One region of the Methylotenera sp. 1P/1 genome, then DNA from elsewhere that is predicted to be linked to it. Evidence: riboswitches for the same ligand, from Rfam matches in the RefSeq annotation. Region 1 holds a riboswitch; the other holds the start of a gene.
What was found. Region 1 has a riboswitch for cobalamin ahead of A3Q3_RS0112800 (ribonucleoside-diphosphate reductase subunit alpha). Riboswitches for the same ligand answer to the same signal wherever they lie in the genome.

Region 1 (8,087 bases):
TAATCAAAATGCCATCGTACAAAGCCAAGCGTTGATTCAGTCCGCCGCCAACGGTCACTGCATATTTTTGCGCCAAGCGTAATCCGGGAATAGTTTTGCGCGTGTCCAGTACTGCGGTGGATAAGCCTTGAATTTCATCCACGTATTGCCGCGTAGCCGTCGCTGTGGCACTCAGCGTTTGCAGAAAATTCAGCGCAGTACGTTCAGCAGTGAGCAGTGCGCGTGCTTGTCCTGAAATTTCGCATAACAGTTGATTAGGAGGCACCGTTTCGCCTTCTTTAACATGCCACACAATCTTGGCTTGCGGGTCTAGCTGATGAAAGCAGGCATTCAACCAATCTTGCCCGCACACGACAGCTGACTCTCTAGCAATAATGGAGGCTTGTGCTTGTTGATGCTCAGGAATGAGCGATGCGGTTAAGTCTCCTGTGCCGATGTCTTCTTGCAGCGCTAGCGTGACTTGTGCATGCACTAATTGTAAAAATTCTGGTGAATACGGGGGAAACTGTTGTGTAAAAAGCGGTGTCGTCATAATTCTATTATAATGGGCATTCTTTACATTTATTCATCACTTTTATGCAACTTCTTTATACCGTCAATAGCCCGTATGCACGTAAAGTGCGTATCGTTGCGCTCGAAAAACATGTGGATATTGCGTTGAACGAGGTGGTGCTGTCTGATCCGGATTGCCCAGTGCGTCAGCATAACCCGTTGGGTAAAGTGCCGGTGCTGGTGTTGGATGATGGTGAGGCTTTGTACGACTCACGCGTGATTGTGGAATATCTGGATCACCGCACACCCTTGGCACAACTCATCCCGCACGATCATCTTGCCAAAATCAAAGTGCGCCGCTGGGAAGCGCTGGCTGATGGTGTGTGTGATGCAGCGGTAGCAGTTGTGATGGAACAGCGCAAGCCAGAGGTGCAACAATCGCAGACGCAAATCGATAAGCAAATGAGTAAAGTGATGCAAGGGCTTGCCGTGCTAGATGCGGATTTGTTAAAAAAGAAATGGTGCGTGAACGAAACGTTTAGCTTAGCGGATATCGCGTTGGGCTGTAGCTTGGCTTACTTTGATTTGCGCTTTAAGCAATTGCGCTGGGAAGGGAAAACCTGGCAAGATAAATTCCCTAACTTAGCCAAACACTACAATGTGTTGATTAAGCGCCCCAGTTTTAAACAAACTATGCCAACGCCGTAATGGCTTAAAAGTGCATAGGCAAGGGCAGCGTCATCTCGTCCTCGTCTTCCACAATCATAGACAGCCGATTTTTTGAGCGCATGGATTGACGGTCATTCAAGCGTTTTTGCGCAGCAGATGGGAAATCAGTAAATTGTATGAGATTGCGCTCAATCAAAATCTCAATCAAATCCTCTAGTACGCGGGCAAGTTGAATATCACTTTCGCGGAACGCCGCATGCTGTTTGAGTTCTGCCTCAATAAACGCAATATAGTCCGGATGTTTGTTTTCCAGAAATTGCCAATTTGTCTCCACCTGAACAGTGCTACTGGCGGCAATGATATTGCCTTGATCATTTCTTAATACGTAAGCCATAGGTTATCCATCGTCAATTAGCGCGAAATACATTATGCAACATGCTTTGATTGTATTTACGGCATAGCGAACACAATACTTTAATTAAAAGTACTATCGCATCTTAACTTCAATTTAACCTGATGGCTTGGATTATATGAGTTGAATCGCATCCAGTTGAGTTAGGCAGGTATTTCTGATAATTTCATTTAAATCAATCACATATTGCTTGGTAATGGTTTCTTGTGACGCAATCAGATATAAGTTTGACCACAAACCTTGCTTGCCGATGGACTTGGCCATCACATAGTCATGATCCACGTAACTACGAATGCCCCAGTTGGGCAGCGCAGCCACTCCGCGCCGACTGGCAACCAGTTGCATAATCGCGATGGTTAATTCTGCAGTGCGGCGGTGATACTGAATATCGGCAGGTGCTAGTACTTGCTGAATCACGTCTATTCTAGTATCGGCTACCGGATAGGTAATCAGCGTTTCGCCTTCAAAATCTTTGGCCTCTAACTTGGTTTTTTTGGCAAGCCGATGGTCATTTGGCAACACTGCCATGATTTCAAATTTGAATAAAGGCAGGTAAGGTAAGTGCGTATTCTTTTGCGGTAAACCGCCAATCACAATATCGGCTTTGCCTTCATCAATGAGTTGCCAAGGGTCACTGTGAAAACCGGCCACTAGATCAATTTCCACCTCGGGCCAAGCGCGTCTAAAGTTGTCCATCACTGGGGTGAGCCAATCAAAGCAAGTGTGGCATTCCAGCACAATCCGCAGTTCTCCAGACTGATTGCTTTTTAAGCGCACCAAATCGCGCTCTGCTTTTTCAATGGCGGGCAATAGCTCATGCGCCAACGCCAGTAAACGTTCGCCGGCCTTGGTAAACGTTAAGCCCTGCGGCATGCGTTTGAACAGCACAATATCGTAATGCTGTTCTAACGCTTTGATTTGATGCGACAGCGCAGACTGCGTTAAAAACACACGTTGAGCGGCCAAGCCAAGTTTGTTGGTTTCCGCAATGGCTTTGAGCGATTTTAGGTGGCGAATTTCTAGCATTTGAGTAGTTTAAATATCAGGTATGAATTAAATTCAAATTTACCATAAAAACTTTCGCTTTATTAATAAAGTTGTGTCATCAACAATAACGCTTTTTCAAAAGCGAAGGGCAGCACATGGCACAAACACATATTTTAGGGTACCCGCGTGTGGGTGAACAACGTGAGCTTAAGTTTGCGTTAGAGTCGTTCTGGCGTGGTGAAACGACTGCATCGGATTTACAAAACACAGCAGCACAATTGCGTGCCAACCATTGGCAAAAACAGCAGGCAGCAGAGCTCACGTATATCAGTAGCAATGATTTTTCTTTATACGACCATGTGCTAGACCACGCTGTGTTGTTTGGTGCAACGCCTAAGCGCTTTGCCAAGCCACCGTTTGGTGAAAAAAATGCACCGCCGGAGACTGCATATTTTGCATTAGCGCGTGGCAATATTGAGCAACCCGCCATGGAAATGACCAAGTGGTTTGATACCAACTATCATTACATCGTACCTGAGCTGAATGCGGAAACACAGTTTTCGGTAAATGCACATGACTTCTTAACCCAACTAGACGAAGCGCAAAAGTTAAATGCCAACGTAAAGCCTGTGTTGTTGGGGCCGGTCAGCTTTTTGTATTTAAGCAAAGCTAAAGGCATCCATGCGCTGGATTTGTTAGATGGGCTAGCCCAGCAATACGCGCATTTGCTGCAAGAGCTACACATTAGAAAGATTGAGTGGGTGCAAATTGACGAGCCCATTTTTGCGCTGGATTTAGATGATCAATGGTTAAAAGCGTTTCAGCGTGCTTATGCTTGGTTAAGAACGCAGCGCCCTAAACTATTGCTAACGACTTACTTTGCCAACATCACGCGCTACCAAAGTGTGATTACTGATTTACCAGTGGATGGTTTGCATATTGATGCAGTGCGTGCGCCAGAACAATTACTGCCATGGGTGAACGCATTGCCTGCCTACTGGGTGCTTTCTGTCGGGGTGATTGATGGCCGCAATATTTGGCGTAACGATTTGGACAAAACGCTCGCGCTCTTGGCAGTGCCCGCCGAGCGTTTAAAAGAACGTCTGTGGATCGCACCAAGCTGCTCACTGTTGCACACACCAGTCACACTTAGACATGAGCAGCAGTTAGACAAGGAGCTTAAGTCTTGGTTAGCATTTGCCGATGAAAAGTTAGATGAGCTTCATATTTTGGCGCAGGCGATTAATCAAGGGGATGCCCCAGTGGCTGAGGCACTTGCACAATCACGGCAGGCGATTGCTAGCCGCAAAGCATCTACCCGCGTGCATGATCAAACGGTGCAAGCTAGGATTGCCAACATTGATACTGTCAATGAAAACCGCGCCAGTACGTTTACAACGCGCCAAGCTATGCAAAAAACACGCTTGCAATTGCCGCTACTGCCTACCACTACCATTGGTTCTTTCCCGCAGACTGCAGATATCCGTGCCGCCCGTGCAGCTTTTAAAAAAGGCACGCTGCCACAAACGCATTATCACGCCAAAATGCTGGAGCACATTGAGTATGCGGTTCGTCAGCAGGAAGCACTGGAGCTGGATGTGCTGGTACACGGCGAAGCCGAGCGTAACGATATGGTGGAGTATTTTGGTGAGCAATTGGCAGGGTATGCCTTTACTCAGTATGGTTGGGTGCAGAGCTATGGCTCACGTTGCGTAAAACCGCCAGTGATTTATGGCGATGTGTATCGACCAACCCCCATGACCGTGGAATATGCGCGTTATGCACAATCGCTCTCAGCCAAACCGGTGAAGGGCATGTTGACTGGTCCGGTGACGATGTTGCAGTGGTCGTTTGTACGTGACGATCAGCCACGTTATTTGACTGCACTGCAATTAGCGCTAGCCATCCGCGATGAAGTGGCCGATTTACAACAAGCGGGGATTGCCATTATTCAAATTGATGAGCCAGCGTTGCGTGAAGGCTTGCCGCTACAAAAAGCCGCGTGGGAGCATTACTTAAATTGGGCAGTGCGTGCATTTAAGTTATCTGCCAGTGTGGCAGAAGATACGACACAGATTCACACACACATGTGCTACGCAGAGTTTAATGATATTTTGCCAGCTATTGCGGCCATGGATGCGGATGTGATTACCATTGAAACTTCACGCTCAGCAATGGAGCTATTAGATGGCTTTGGCGCATTTGCCTACCCGAATGAGATTGGCCCTGGTGTGTATGATATTCACTCGCCACGCGTGCCTACGGTAGCCTCAATGGAAAAGCTGATGCAGCGTGCGTTGGAAGTGATTCCAGCCGATCGTTTATGGATCAACCCGGATTGCGGCCTGAAAACGCGTGGGTGGCCAGAAACGATGGAGGCGTTAGCACACATGGTGCAGGTTGCAAAAAATCTGCGGACTTCTTTGACAACTGCTTAGTCCAATTGAGTGAAATCTAGCGCATAAGGTCGTGTGCGTTAGGCCACATAAAAACCTCATGGAGACATGAGGTTTTTTTAATTTTAAATTAATTTAAAGCTAATTTAAAACTTGAATAAAATCAAAGCGATAATCAATTTTAGATAAATATATTCAATATATTGTGTTTTTTGTATTGATAAACCACATTATATTGGGTTACATTAACGTCACTACGGTTTTCAACTTTTTATCAAACGTTGAAATAAAAGGGAATTCGGTACGGGTTAACATGTAATGTCTAACCTCAAGCCAAAGCTGCCCCCGCAACTGTAATTAGCGAGTTGTTTTGATTAGCTGCCACTGCATTGTTTGATGTGGGAAGGCCTAAAAACAATGAAGACCTAAGAGCCAGGAGACCTGCCGTCAGTATTTTCACCTTGATTGCGTGAATATTTTTGATAACGTTTGAGGCGGGGTGTCCTCGGCAGATAGAGTGTTGCACTTTGCACAAACACTCTGCCAGCTGGTCTTTTTTGAAGCTTACTGTTTAAACAAAATGTGAGCACATCAAAGGCATACCTGCCCCTTTTTTAAGGGAGCTATCCATGGATGATGTAAGAACATCAACAGTAGAAACATCACAATCTGGCCAACATCCGACTTTACAAGTCATCCGCCGTAATGGCGCAGTGGTGGCCTACCAACTCGACAAAATTGCCATTGCCATTACCAAAGCGTTTTTAGCGGTAGAGGGCAATCAAAGTGTGGCTTCGCAACGTGTGCGTGATCAAGTGGCTACACTCAGCCAATTGGTAAATACCGCATTGTTGCGCCGTATGCCAGCAGGTGGGGCAGTGCATATCGAAGATATTCAAGACCAAGTAGAGCTGGCCTTGATGCGCAATGGTAACCACGATGTCGCACGCGCTTATGTGCTGTATCGCGAAAAGCGCAATGCCGAACGTGCTGCCGAGAAAGCCAATGCCCCAGAGCAACAAGCGCATCACATCAATATCAATATCGACGGCAAGCTTAAACCGCTCAATATGACCATGCTAAATAACATGGTGGAAGAGGCGTGTGTGGGTTTGGGCAGCACAGTGAAACCGAGCGTGGTGGTTGAGCAAGCCGTACGCGATTTATACGATGGCATTGGGTTTAACGAGGTGCGTAAAGCGCTGATTCTTTCTGCACGTAGCCTGATTGAAACTGAGCCTGCCTATAACTATGTGACCGCGCGCCTGCAGTTGGATTTGGTGCGTGCGGAAGTGCTAGGTGGTGCGGTATCGCATACCGAAATGGCCACTGCTTACGCTGCTTATTTTCCACGCTATATCAAGATTGGTATTGAAGCCGATTTACTAGACCCGCGTTTAGGCCAGTTTGATCTGGAAAAACTAGGTGCAGAATTAACACATGACCGTGATTTTCAATTTGGTTACTTAGGTTTGCAAACCTTGTACGACCGCTATTTCTTACATGTTGAAGAGCGCCGTATTGAATTGCCACAGATTTTCTTTATGCGTGTGGCCATGGGCTTGGCCATTAATGAAATTGATCGCGAAGAACGCGCGATTGAGTTTTACCACTTGCTCTCCAGTTTTGACTTTATGAGCTCGACACCTACGCTATTTAACAGCGGTACATTGCACTCACAATTATCTTCCTGCTATTTGACGACGGTGAGCGATGACTTAGAAGGCATCTACCAAGGCATTAAAGAAAACGCCTTGCTACAAAAATATGCGGGTGGTTTGGGTAACGATTGGACGCCAGTACGTGCACTAGGTGCGCGCATTAAGGGCACCAATGGCAAGAGCCAAGGTGTGATTCCATTCTTAAAAGTCGTGAACGATACCGCAGTCGCTGTCAATCAAGGCGGCAAGCGCAAGGGTGCAGTGTGCGGTTACTTGGAAACTTGGCATCTGGACATTGAAGAGTTTCTAGATTTACGCAAAAACACTGGGGATGACCGTCGTCGTACGCACGACATGAATACCGCGCATTGGATTCCGGATTTGTTCATGCAACGCGTGACTGAAAATGGCGAATGGACATTGTTCTCACCTTCTGATGTGCCTGATTTGCATGATCTATACGGCAAAAAGTTTGCTGCGGCTTACACCGAATATGAGCGTAAAGCCGATAACGGTGAAATCAAATTATTCAAGCGCGTGCCGGCCTTGCAAATGTGGCGCAAGATGCTGTCGATGTTGTTTGAAACAGGCCATCCTTGGATCACATTTAAAGACCCATGCAATATTCGCTCACCACAGCAACACGTGGGCGTAGTGCATAGCTCCAATCTTTGTACCGAAATCACACTTAACACATCGGATACGGAAATTGCCGTGTGTAACTTGGGTTCGGTCAATCTATTGCAACATCTCACGCAAGAGGGTGATGCGCTGATTATTGACCAAGCCAAATTGGCTGCGACCACTAAAGTAGCGATGCGCATGTTAGACAACGTGGTGGATATTAACTTCTACGCCGTAGGCAAAGCGCGCAATTCTAACTATCGTCATCGCCCGGTGGGCATGGGCATTATGGGTTTCCAAAATGCACTGCATGCCATGCGTATTCCTTATGCATCACAAGCGGCAGTAGAGTTTGCGGATCGCACCATGGAAGCCGTGTGTTATCACGCCTATTGGGCATCGACCGAGTTGGCAGAAGAGCGTGGCGCATACTCCAGCTTTAAAGGCAGCTTGTGGGATCAAGGTATTTTGCCATTCGACACGCTTGATTTACTGACGACAGAACGTGGTGGCCATGTAGAAGTCGACCGTTCAATCACATTAGATTGGGCTGCATTACGTAGCCGTATTGCTGCAGTCGGTATGCGTAACTCCAATTGCGTGGCCATTGCACCGACAGCGACGATTTCTAACATTGTTGGCGTGTCTGCCAGCATTGAGCCGGAATATCAAAACTTGTACGTAAAATCCAACTTGTCTGGCGAGTTCACGATTGTGAATGAGCAATTGGTGAATGACCTCAAGGCCCGCGGTTTATGGGATGAAGTCATGGTGTCGGACTTGAAATATTACGATGGCTCCTTGGCTAAAATCGAACGTGTACCTGCAGATTTAAAAGCACTGTAT
Region 2 (8,087 bases), 510 kb from region 1:
GCCAGAGGAAAAAACTGCATTCGATACATTCCTTAAGCAATTGGGCTACCCGTATTGGGATGAATCGCAGAATCCAGCATATCGATTATTTTTAGGTTAATGATTGACGGTTGAACCAACACCAGTGGCTCAAATCAACCATATTTAGGCTGATTTGAGCCACTTCAACCAGCCCATATTTTAACCACATGATTTAATTCATTATTTTACGTATATCAAGCCAGTATGTTTTTTGCTTGAATAGTAAACTAAATCAAAAATAAGCAATCCTTAACTATAAGGATGCATAACAACAACTTTGGAGAATATGAATGAAATTATCTTCTGCGCGATTGCCAACAGGCACGCACGTATTAATGATGGCATTGTTAATCGGATTAAGCGCCTGTGACAAGCAAGAGAACATCCCGGAAACCATTCCAGCTGAAACTGCAAAGCCTATCGTCCCTGACGCCACCACCATTAGCAGCACTAACTTGGCCTATGTAACCAGCCAAGATGCTGGCGTCAGCGTGATTGATTTAACCGCAATGTCCGTAGTAAAACAATTCGATGTGAAAGCAGAAGGCCCACGTGGGCTAGGCGTAACAGATGATGGCAAAAAGCTGATTGTTGCAACCCGTGGCAATGCGAGTATCTCGGTCATCGATACAGTCACAGGTGAAGTGTTAAAACAAATCCCCGTGGGTAAAAATCCTGAGTTCGTACGGATAAAAGGTGATTTTGCTTATGTTTCTTCTGAGCCAAGTGCAAAAGGTGGACCACCACCAGCACCCGGTGCAAAAAAAGCAGAGGAAGAAGATGATGACGATGACGAAGAAAAAATCCCAGCCAAAATTGCGGTAGTGGATTTAATCAAAGGTGAGAAAGTACGTGAAATCACCGGCGGCCCAGAAACCGAAGGCATCGAATTCTCCGCTGATGGTAAACAATTGGTCATTACCAATGAAGCAGACAACACCATTACTGTCCACAATATTGAAGATGGTAAATTGGTAAAAACCATTCACACGCACGAGTATGGCGACCGTCCACGCGGCATCAAAGTTTCGCCCGATGGCAATACCTATGTGGCCACATTGGAGTTCGGCAATAAGTTCTTAGTACTGGATAAAGACTACAACGTGTTGCGTACGGTTGATACTGGTCAAACGCCTTACGGCATTGCATTCAACCATGCTGGCGACCGCATTTTTGTGGCCACCAATAAAGAAAAAGCCCTACAAGTATTTGATGCTAAAACCTTTGAAAAAATCAAAGACATTCCAACCGGCAATCGTTGCTGGCACTTTAGCTTTACGCCGGATGACAAACAAATTCTGTTAGCGTGCGGTAAGTCAGATGCTCTATTTGTCATTGATGCAGAGAAGCTTGAAGTCACCAAGCAAATAGAAGTGAAAAATATGCCTTGGGGTTTGGTCACTTATCCGAAAGCCATGGGTAGCTTAGATACTAAAAAGTAATTTCGTTTAGCTAAACAAAAAAGGCGCTTCATGCGCCTTTTTTATTACATGCTTTCAAGTTAGCCCTTACCTTGCTGCACCAACTCACCGTACTGCTCCGGCGAGATTAAGCCTTGTTGCGCCGCTTTGGCTTGGGTATCTGCATCCAATACCGGTTGCAACGGTTCAATGCGCTTCCACTGCGCGATGGGCGTTTCACAGTGGGTTTGCGGCACGTATTGACTGGCTTGCTGACGAGTATAGCGGTGAATATAACGCGGACAATTGATAAACATCTCTTCTATTGTCACTCGCACAATCAACTGTGCTTCGTGGTATTCCACCAGCAGTGGATCCTGCTTATGCACGCTGGCAGTACCATGCACGCGCACGCGATGCGGCGTTTCAAAATCGATAAATAGCATGCCGACTTTATGGTTTTGTGTCATGTTGCCCATCGATAAAAACATGCCATTGCCATCATAACTGGGGAAAGCCAAGGTCTTACTGTCCACCACTTTTACAATTCCCGGATTGCCGCCTTTATAAGAGCAAGTTGGGAAACCACGATGATCAATGGTGGTCAGAAAGAACATATCACGGCTTTCAATAAACGCCTGATGTTCCGGCAATACCTCTGGCACGACAATAATGCTATTGACTGCATCGGCCAAAGCCGTGGTATCGAAATCCGCCTGCAATGCCCGATGTTGCGGTCCGTATAAATCTGACATGCGCTACCCCTGTAATGTTGTAACTTAGTTTAAATAATGCATCGTGCCCTACTTTAATAACTCCAGAATATACGCCCAATCTTTGGGATCTACTGGCGTGATGGACAACCGATTACCGCGCTGCAAAATGCGTAGACCCTCTAATGCCGGCGTTTCCCGCATCTCCTTTAGGCTGAGCAAGCGTGTTTTACGTACTAGTTTTACATCGACATTAAACCAGCGCGGTGTTTCCTGCGTGGCTTTCGGGTCAAAGTACTTATGACCTTGCACAAATTGTAGGCGATCCGGGTACGCCAATGAACTGACCTCACAGATACCAGCCACGCCGGGCTCCTCGCAATTAGAATGATAGAACAACACCCCATCACCCACTTGCATCTGATCGCGCATAAAATTACGTGCCTGATAATTGCGCACACCATACCAATCTACCGTTTGATTCGGTCTGGCCGCCAAATCATCAATTGAAACATCCCCCGGCTCAGACTTCATTAACCAATAACGCATCTCTATATCTCGTCTAATCATTTTCTCGTATCATACGATGGACTTAGTTTTAAATGGAATAGCAATGGCAAAAAATGTACTTGGCACACCACTACAAACGTGTAGCACCAGCCCGATGACCGGATTTACACGTACTGGTTGTTGTGAAACCGGCCCGGAAGACAATGGCAGTCACACCGTATGCGCACAAATGACAGATGAGTTCTTGGCATTTTCGTTCTCCAAAGGCAATGATCTTTCCACCCCAAGATTAGAGTTTGGATTTACCGGACTCAAAGCCGGAGATCGCTGGTGTGTGTGTGCTGCACGTTGGCTGGAAGCTTCAGAAGCAGGCTTCGCCCCGCCTGTGGTGTTGGAAGCTTGTCACGAAAGATGCCTAGACATTGTGAGTCTGGCGGATTTGAAATATCACGCACTGAGATAAAGATAAAAACAAATTCAGAAAGTTTTGAATTTACACATCAAAATTTAAGGTGTTTGAGTGGTGCTTTGCATAACATCAATTGAGACGAGGCATTTGAGCAACCTTGTTCAAGCGAATCTAAAACAAGGCACTTGAGCGAACGCAATACACTAAGTACGAGGAACGAAAGTAACGCAGTGTCAGCGAGACTTCAACAAGGTTAATTCTCTTTGGTGTTACCTGAGCCGTTAATCCTGAACCAAAAAAGTTCAGGTGGTAACAGCCTAAAGCGCTTTAGGTTCACTCACCAAGGGCTACTTAAAAGCAGACCCAATTTAGAGCGATCACACCGCACCCGAATAGCCGAAACCTATAACAAAGACTAGTTCAAGGAATTTAGACTCAGGCAACACCAAAGAAAACGTTACGCCAAAAGATTATGTTTTAGGATGTTAAAACGTATTTGTGACGTTGAAATGAAGTGATTTGGCTACAACAGCTTATTTTGCAAAGAAATCGCCTCATCAATCTGGTTTTGCATAGTAAACATCCTACGCTTAATATCACCCACGTCAACTCCACCAGATTTAGTATTCAGCAACTCATGAGAAATGTTCAGAGCTGCCATAATAGCAATTCGTTCCACGCCCACAATCTTTCCCGCATCGCGAATTTCGCGCATTTTATGGTCTAAGTAATCCACCGCTTCCAGCAAGCCCTGACGCTCATCGTCTGTGCAAGATACTGTGAACTCACGACCCAGAATCTCAATATCAATTGGTTTTGAAGCCATTAAGATTGCCCCTCAGCCGGCAAAGTGCCAAGTAAAGTTTCCAACTGGTCACTGGCTTGCAGCATATTGCTTTTAAGACGTGCAGAGTCTTGCGCCGCTTTGGTCAGTTCAGATCGCAATTGCTGATTCTCATCGCGCAACGTTGCACAAACGCCGATGAGTTTACTCACTTTGTCTTCTAAACTTTTTAAATCAATCTCCATGCGCCCACTATAATTGAAAAAATTCATTAGCGTCAATAGCTAACGTTCACTATTCAAAGTGAATTAGCATGTTTCAAAATTTCTGTTGTATAAAAATTTTTAAGTCAGCGGTTACTTCGCTATAATAACGCCTGTTGTTAGGTGCTGGCATTGCATTTCTGCAATCCGGTGAAACTGGGAAACAGGTGCATTGTGTTTTACGCAATTATTCCTGTGCTGCCCCCGCAACGGTAAGTGATTTGAGATTTACCACATGCCACTGAGCTACATTCGCTTGGGAAGGCGTAAATCAGATTGTCACAAGCCCGGAGACCGGCCTACACAACATACGCTCAATCATGGGCAAAGTTTGGAAATGCCGCGGGGTGACGGTACATCAAAACGAGTGCCATGCGTTATTGCCCCCGTTGCGGTCTGTTCATCTCAATGTATTCCCATTCATACAATGCATCTTGCATGCGGGGACGCGTGTACATCAGGGAAAAGAGAATGAACAAAACTATTATTGCCAGTCTGATTGGACTGGCTTTCAGCAATACTGCTTTTTCGGCAGAAAATATCGACTTAGACGAGATTACGGTTAAAGCCAACCGCTTTGAGCGCAAAGAATCTGAAACCACTTATGCTTCAGAAATCCATACTGCAAAACAAATTGAGACATCTGGCGCACCTACGTTATACGATTATCTGACACAACAAACATCCTTAAATGTGTCACCTAACATTGGCAACCGTGCAACACCCGCGATTAACATGCGTGGCTTTGGCAATGAGAATGGCTATCAAAATGTGGTCATCACAGTGGACGGCCAGCGATTAAACAATATCGATCTACAACCTGCTTTATTAGCAGGCATTCCATTAAGTAATATTGAGCGTATTGAAATCAGCAAAGGCAGCGGCTCTGTTATTTATGGCGATGGAGCAACTGCTGGTGCGATACAAATCTACACTAAAGCTAAGTCTGGGGTAACCGTGAATACCTCTTTAGGTAACTTTGGACAAAAAAACCATGCTATTTCAGCAGGCATTTCAGAGCAGTACATTGATTTATCAGCTAACCTAGCCCATGACAGCTATGACGGTTTTAGCAAAAAAGACGCCTCTGGCCATAAAGATCAATTCACAAGTAACAGTCAAAACGCCAAACTCAAGATTAAGCCTACCGATTTTTTACGCTTCTTTGCGGAGGGTACCAGCTCACGCAATGATATTCGTTATGTGAACCCAATGACGAAAGCACAATTTAAAGATGACCCTAAGCAAGCTAACGGCACTTACAATCATCAATCATTCGATACCGACCAATGGCAATTGGGTGCTGAGTGGGACATTCTTAAAAACCTGCAATTGCGTGCAGTGCACTATAACGAGGACAAGTTCTCAGAGTTTATTTCTGCCACCCCCTCTACTGCAAACTCCATCTACAAGAGCAACGACATCAGCTTACGCTATCAGACAGACAGCTTTAGCCTGATTACCGGTTATCAGAACTTTGATGGTGAGCGTAACCGTTTTAGTGATTTCTTTGGTGTAACCTCTGACAAAACCACCAAGAAAAACGAAGCTGTGTACATACAAGGTGAAGTAAAGTTAGCTGATTGGACCCTCTCTGGGGGGGCGCGCGATGAAAGTGTGCGCTACAATTTCAAACCCGTCATCAACCCATTTGGCACAGCAGCAGCCAAAGAAAAACAGGATATTGATGCTTGGGATATTGGCGTGAATTATAAAGTTAACTCAAGCTTATCCATTTTCACCAATTACAACCAAGCCTATCAAGCGCCTGACATTGACCGTTTATTCGGTTTTGGATTTGGCTTTAATGGTTTTATCGAGCCCGCTAAAACCAGAACCCTCAATCTAGGCCTCAATCACATCAGTGATAAAAATCGTTTAAAAGTGACTACGTTCTACACCAAACTAGATGACGAGATTTTTCTCGATGTTGCTACCTTCTTGAATACCAACATTGATAGATCCCACAAATATGGATTTGAGATTCAGGACTATTTCCAGATTAATGAGCAATTGAGTACATCGCTTATTTATAACTACACGCGCGCTAAAATTGATCGTGAAGATCGTGGTGCTGGCGCCTACAATGGCAAAGACTTACCAGGTGTGCCGAAGCATTCTGTCGTCGCGAATTTAAATTGGAATTTTTTCACAAATGCACATCTCAACTTAAATCACACATGGCGTTCACGTGCCTATGCGTTTAATGATCTTGAAAATAATTTTGATCAAAGACAGAGTGCTTATGAGTCAACGAATATTGCTTTAAATTACCAGTTCAAAAATATTCAGCTATATACGGCTATCAATAATCTGTTTGAACATGAAAACTCCATACAAGTCGCTGATGACTCTATCTACCCAGTAGACTTTGTGCGTACATGGCGTATTGGTATGAAGGCAGATTTTTAACCAGGGATTTATGATTAAAGTGACATAGTGGTATGATTAGATTTTTACCACTATGTGCACTTGCAATAAGAGATACTATGTCAAAAAACTCGGCTTTAAGCGTTAAAACCCAACTGTTAGTTGCTGCGGCAATTAGCTTTTTTATGCTACTTACACGCGGTAGCCACGTGCTCACTAGTGTTGCACTGCCAGATGCAAGCTTAGCGCTGTTTTTGTTGGGTGGTATATATTTAGGCAGCAAGTTATCTAGCCGCTTGCTGTGGTTTGCTGCTTTTTTTACGTTAGCAACGGTGATTGATTTTGGTGCCGCCGCATTTGATCCAGCACAAGGCTTTTGCTTGACCAATGGCTATTGGGGATTGATTCCAGCCTATGGCGCGATGTGGTTGGGTGGTGTATGGTTAGCCAAACAAAATGACGCATTCAACCTTCTGCCTTATGTATTGGTAAGCCTGGTGACCACTTTTATTGCCTTTGTGATTTCCACACAAACCTACTATCTATTCTCTGGTCGCTTTCCAGCGAACGGTGTGATCGAATCTATGCAACATGGTTGGGAATATCTGCCTAGCTGGGTGGGCTTCTCGATGATGTATTTTGCCATCGCTTGGCTTACTGTCTTGGCTTTTCGCAATATCAAAGCACTTCAAACTTCGAAAGTGTAATGCGCTATGTTTGTACAAAAAGCCGCTCATATTAAGCGGCTTTTTTTATCGCTCAAATGACTAATCGACACGCTTATACCGAAGCCGAACAAGCCGCTATTTACAAAGCCATTGCGGAGCGACGCGATATGCGGCATTTTTTGCCTACGCCTATTGCGCCAGAACTACTGACTAAGCTATTACAAGCCGCCCACCATGCGCCTAGCGTGGGTTTGATGCAGCCTTGGCGTTTTATTCGTATCAGTGACCCTTCTTTACGCAAAGCCATTCATGCACAAGTGGACGCAGAACGTATTAAAACTGCGCAAGCCATTGGTGAGTTTGAAACTACTGCTCGCATGGCAGAGTTTATGCGCTTAAAAGTAGAGGGCGTCTTGGACTGCGGCGAGGTGCTCGTTGCCACTTTATGTGACCACAGAGAAAAACATATTTTTGGCCGCCGCACACTACCCGAAATGGACATAGCCTCCGTCAGTTGCGCTATCCAAAACATGTGGTTAGCCGCACGAGCCGAAGGCATTGGCATGGGCTGGGTATCGATGTTTGACCCTGTGAAACTCGCTAAACTACTTAATATGCCCGATGGCGCAAAGCCAATTGCTATTTTATGCTTAGGTTATGTCAATAGCTTTTACAAAGCGCCGATGCTGGTTGAGGAAGGCTGGGCCAAAGAAAAACCACTTGCTGAGATGCTCATGGAGAATCAATGGCAAAATGATGTGGAGTCCAAATGAAAGCCTTACCCCAGCGCATTGTTTGTTTAACTACAGAAACGGTAGAAGTGCTTTATTTATTAGGCGAGCAAGATCGCATTGTCGGCATTTCCGGCTACACCACACGCCCAGCAATTGCACGCCAAGAAAAGCCCAAGGTCTCAGCCTTTACCACTGCCAAAATCGACAAGATTTTA

Region 2: linked by a shared signal. The riboswitch ahead of A3Q3_RS0110160 (TonB-dependent receptor) and the one ahead of A3Q3_RS0112800 (ribonucleoside-diphosphate reductase subunit alpha) in region 1 are both predicted to bind cobalamin.

The regions. Positions count from the first base shown of each region.
Region 1 is NZ_ARWC01000001.1:2,627,642-2,635,728, forward strand. Features, by position in the region: gene nadC (carboxylating nicotinate-nucleotide diphosphorylase) at 1-532, opposite strand, end outside; gene A3Q3_RS0112780 (glutathione S-transferase family protein) at 577-1,200, shown strand; gene A3Q3_RS0112785 (hypothetical protein) at 1,205-1,555, opposite strand; gene A3Q3_RS0112790 (LysR family transcriptional regulator) at 1,688-2,599, opposite strand; gene metE (5-methyltetrahydropteroyltriglutamate--homocysteine S-methyltransferase) at 2,716-4,998, shown strand; cobalamin riboswitch at 5,197-5,420, shown strand; gene A3Q3_RS0112800 (ribonucleoside-diphosphate reductase subunit alpha) at 5,586-8,087, shown strand, end outside.
Region 2 is NZ_ARWC01000001.1:2,119,162-2,127,248, reverse strand. Features, by position in the region: gene ilvA (threonine ammonia-lyase, biosynthetic) at 1-100, shown strand, start outside; gene A3Q3_RS0110190 (glutaminyl-peptide cyclotransferase) at 312-1,463, shown strand; gene A3Q3_RS0110185 (pyridoxamine 5'-phosphate oxidase family protein) at 1,523-2,176, opposite strand; gene A3Q3_RS0110180 (EVE domain-containing protein) at 2,225-2,683, opposite strand; gene A3Q3_RS0110175 (DUF2237 family protein) at 2,748-3,107, shown strand; gene A3Q3_RS0110170 (cell division protein ZapA) at 3,577-3,879, opposite strand; gene A3Q3_RS0110165 (hypothetical protein) at 3,879-4,109, opposite strand; cobalamin riboswitch at 4,205-4,418, shown strand; gene A3Q3_RS0110160 (TonB-dependent receptor) at 4,572-6,512, shown strand; gene A3Q3_RS0110155 (hypothetical protein) at 6,590-7,177, shown strand; gene bluB (5,6-dimethylbenzimidazole synthase) at 7,234-7,911, shown strand; gene A3Q3_RS0110145 (cobalamin-binding protein) at 7,908-8,087, shown strand, end outside.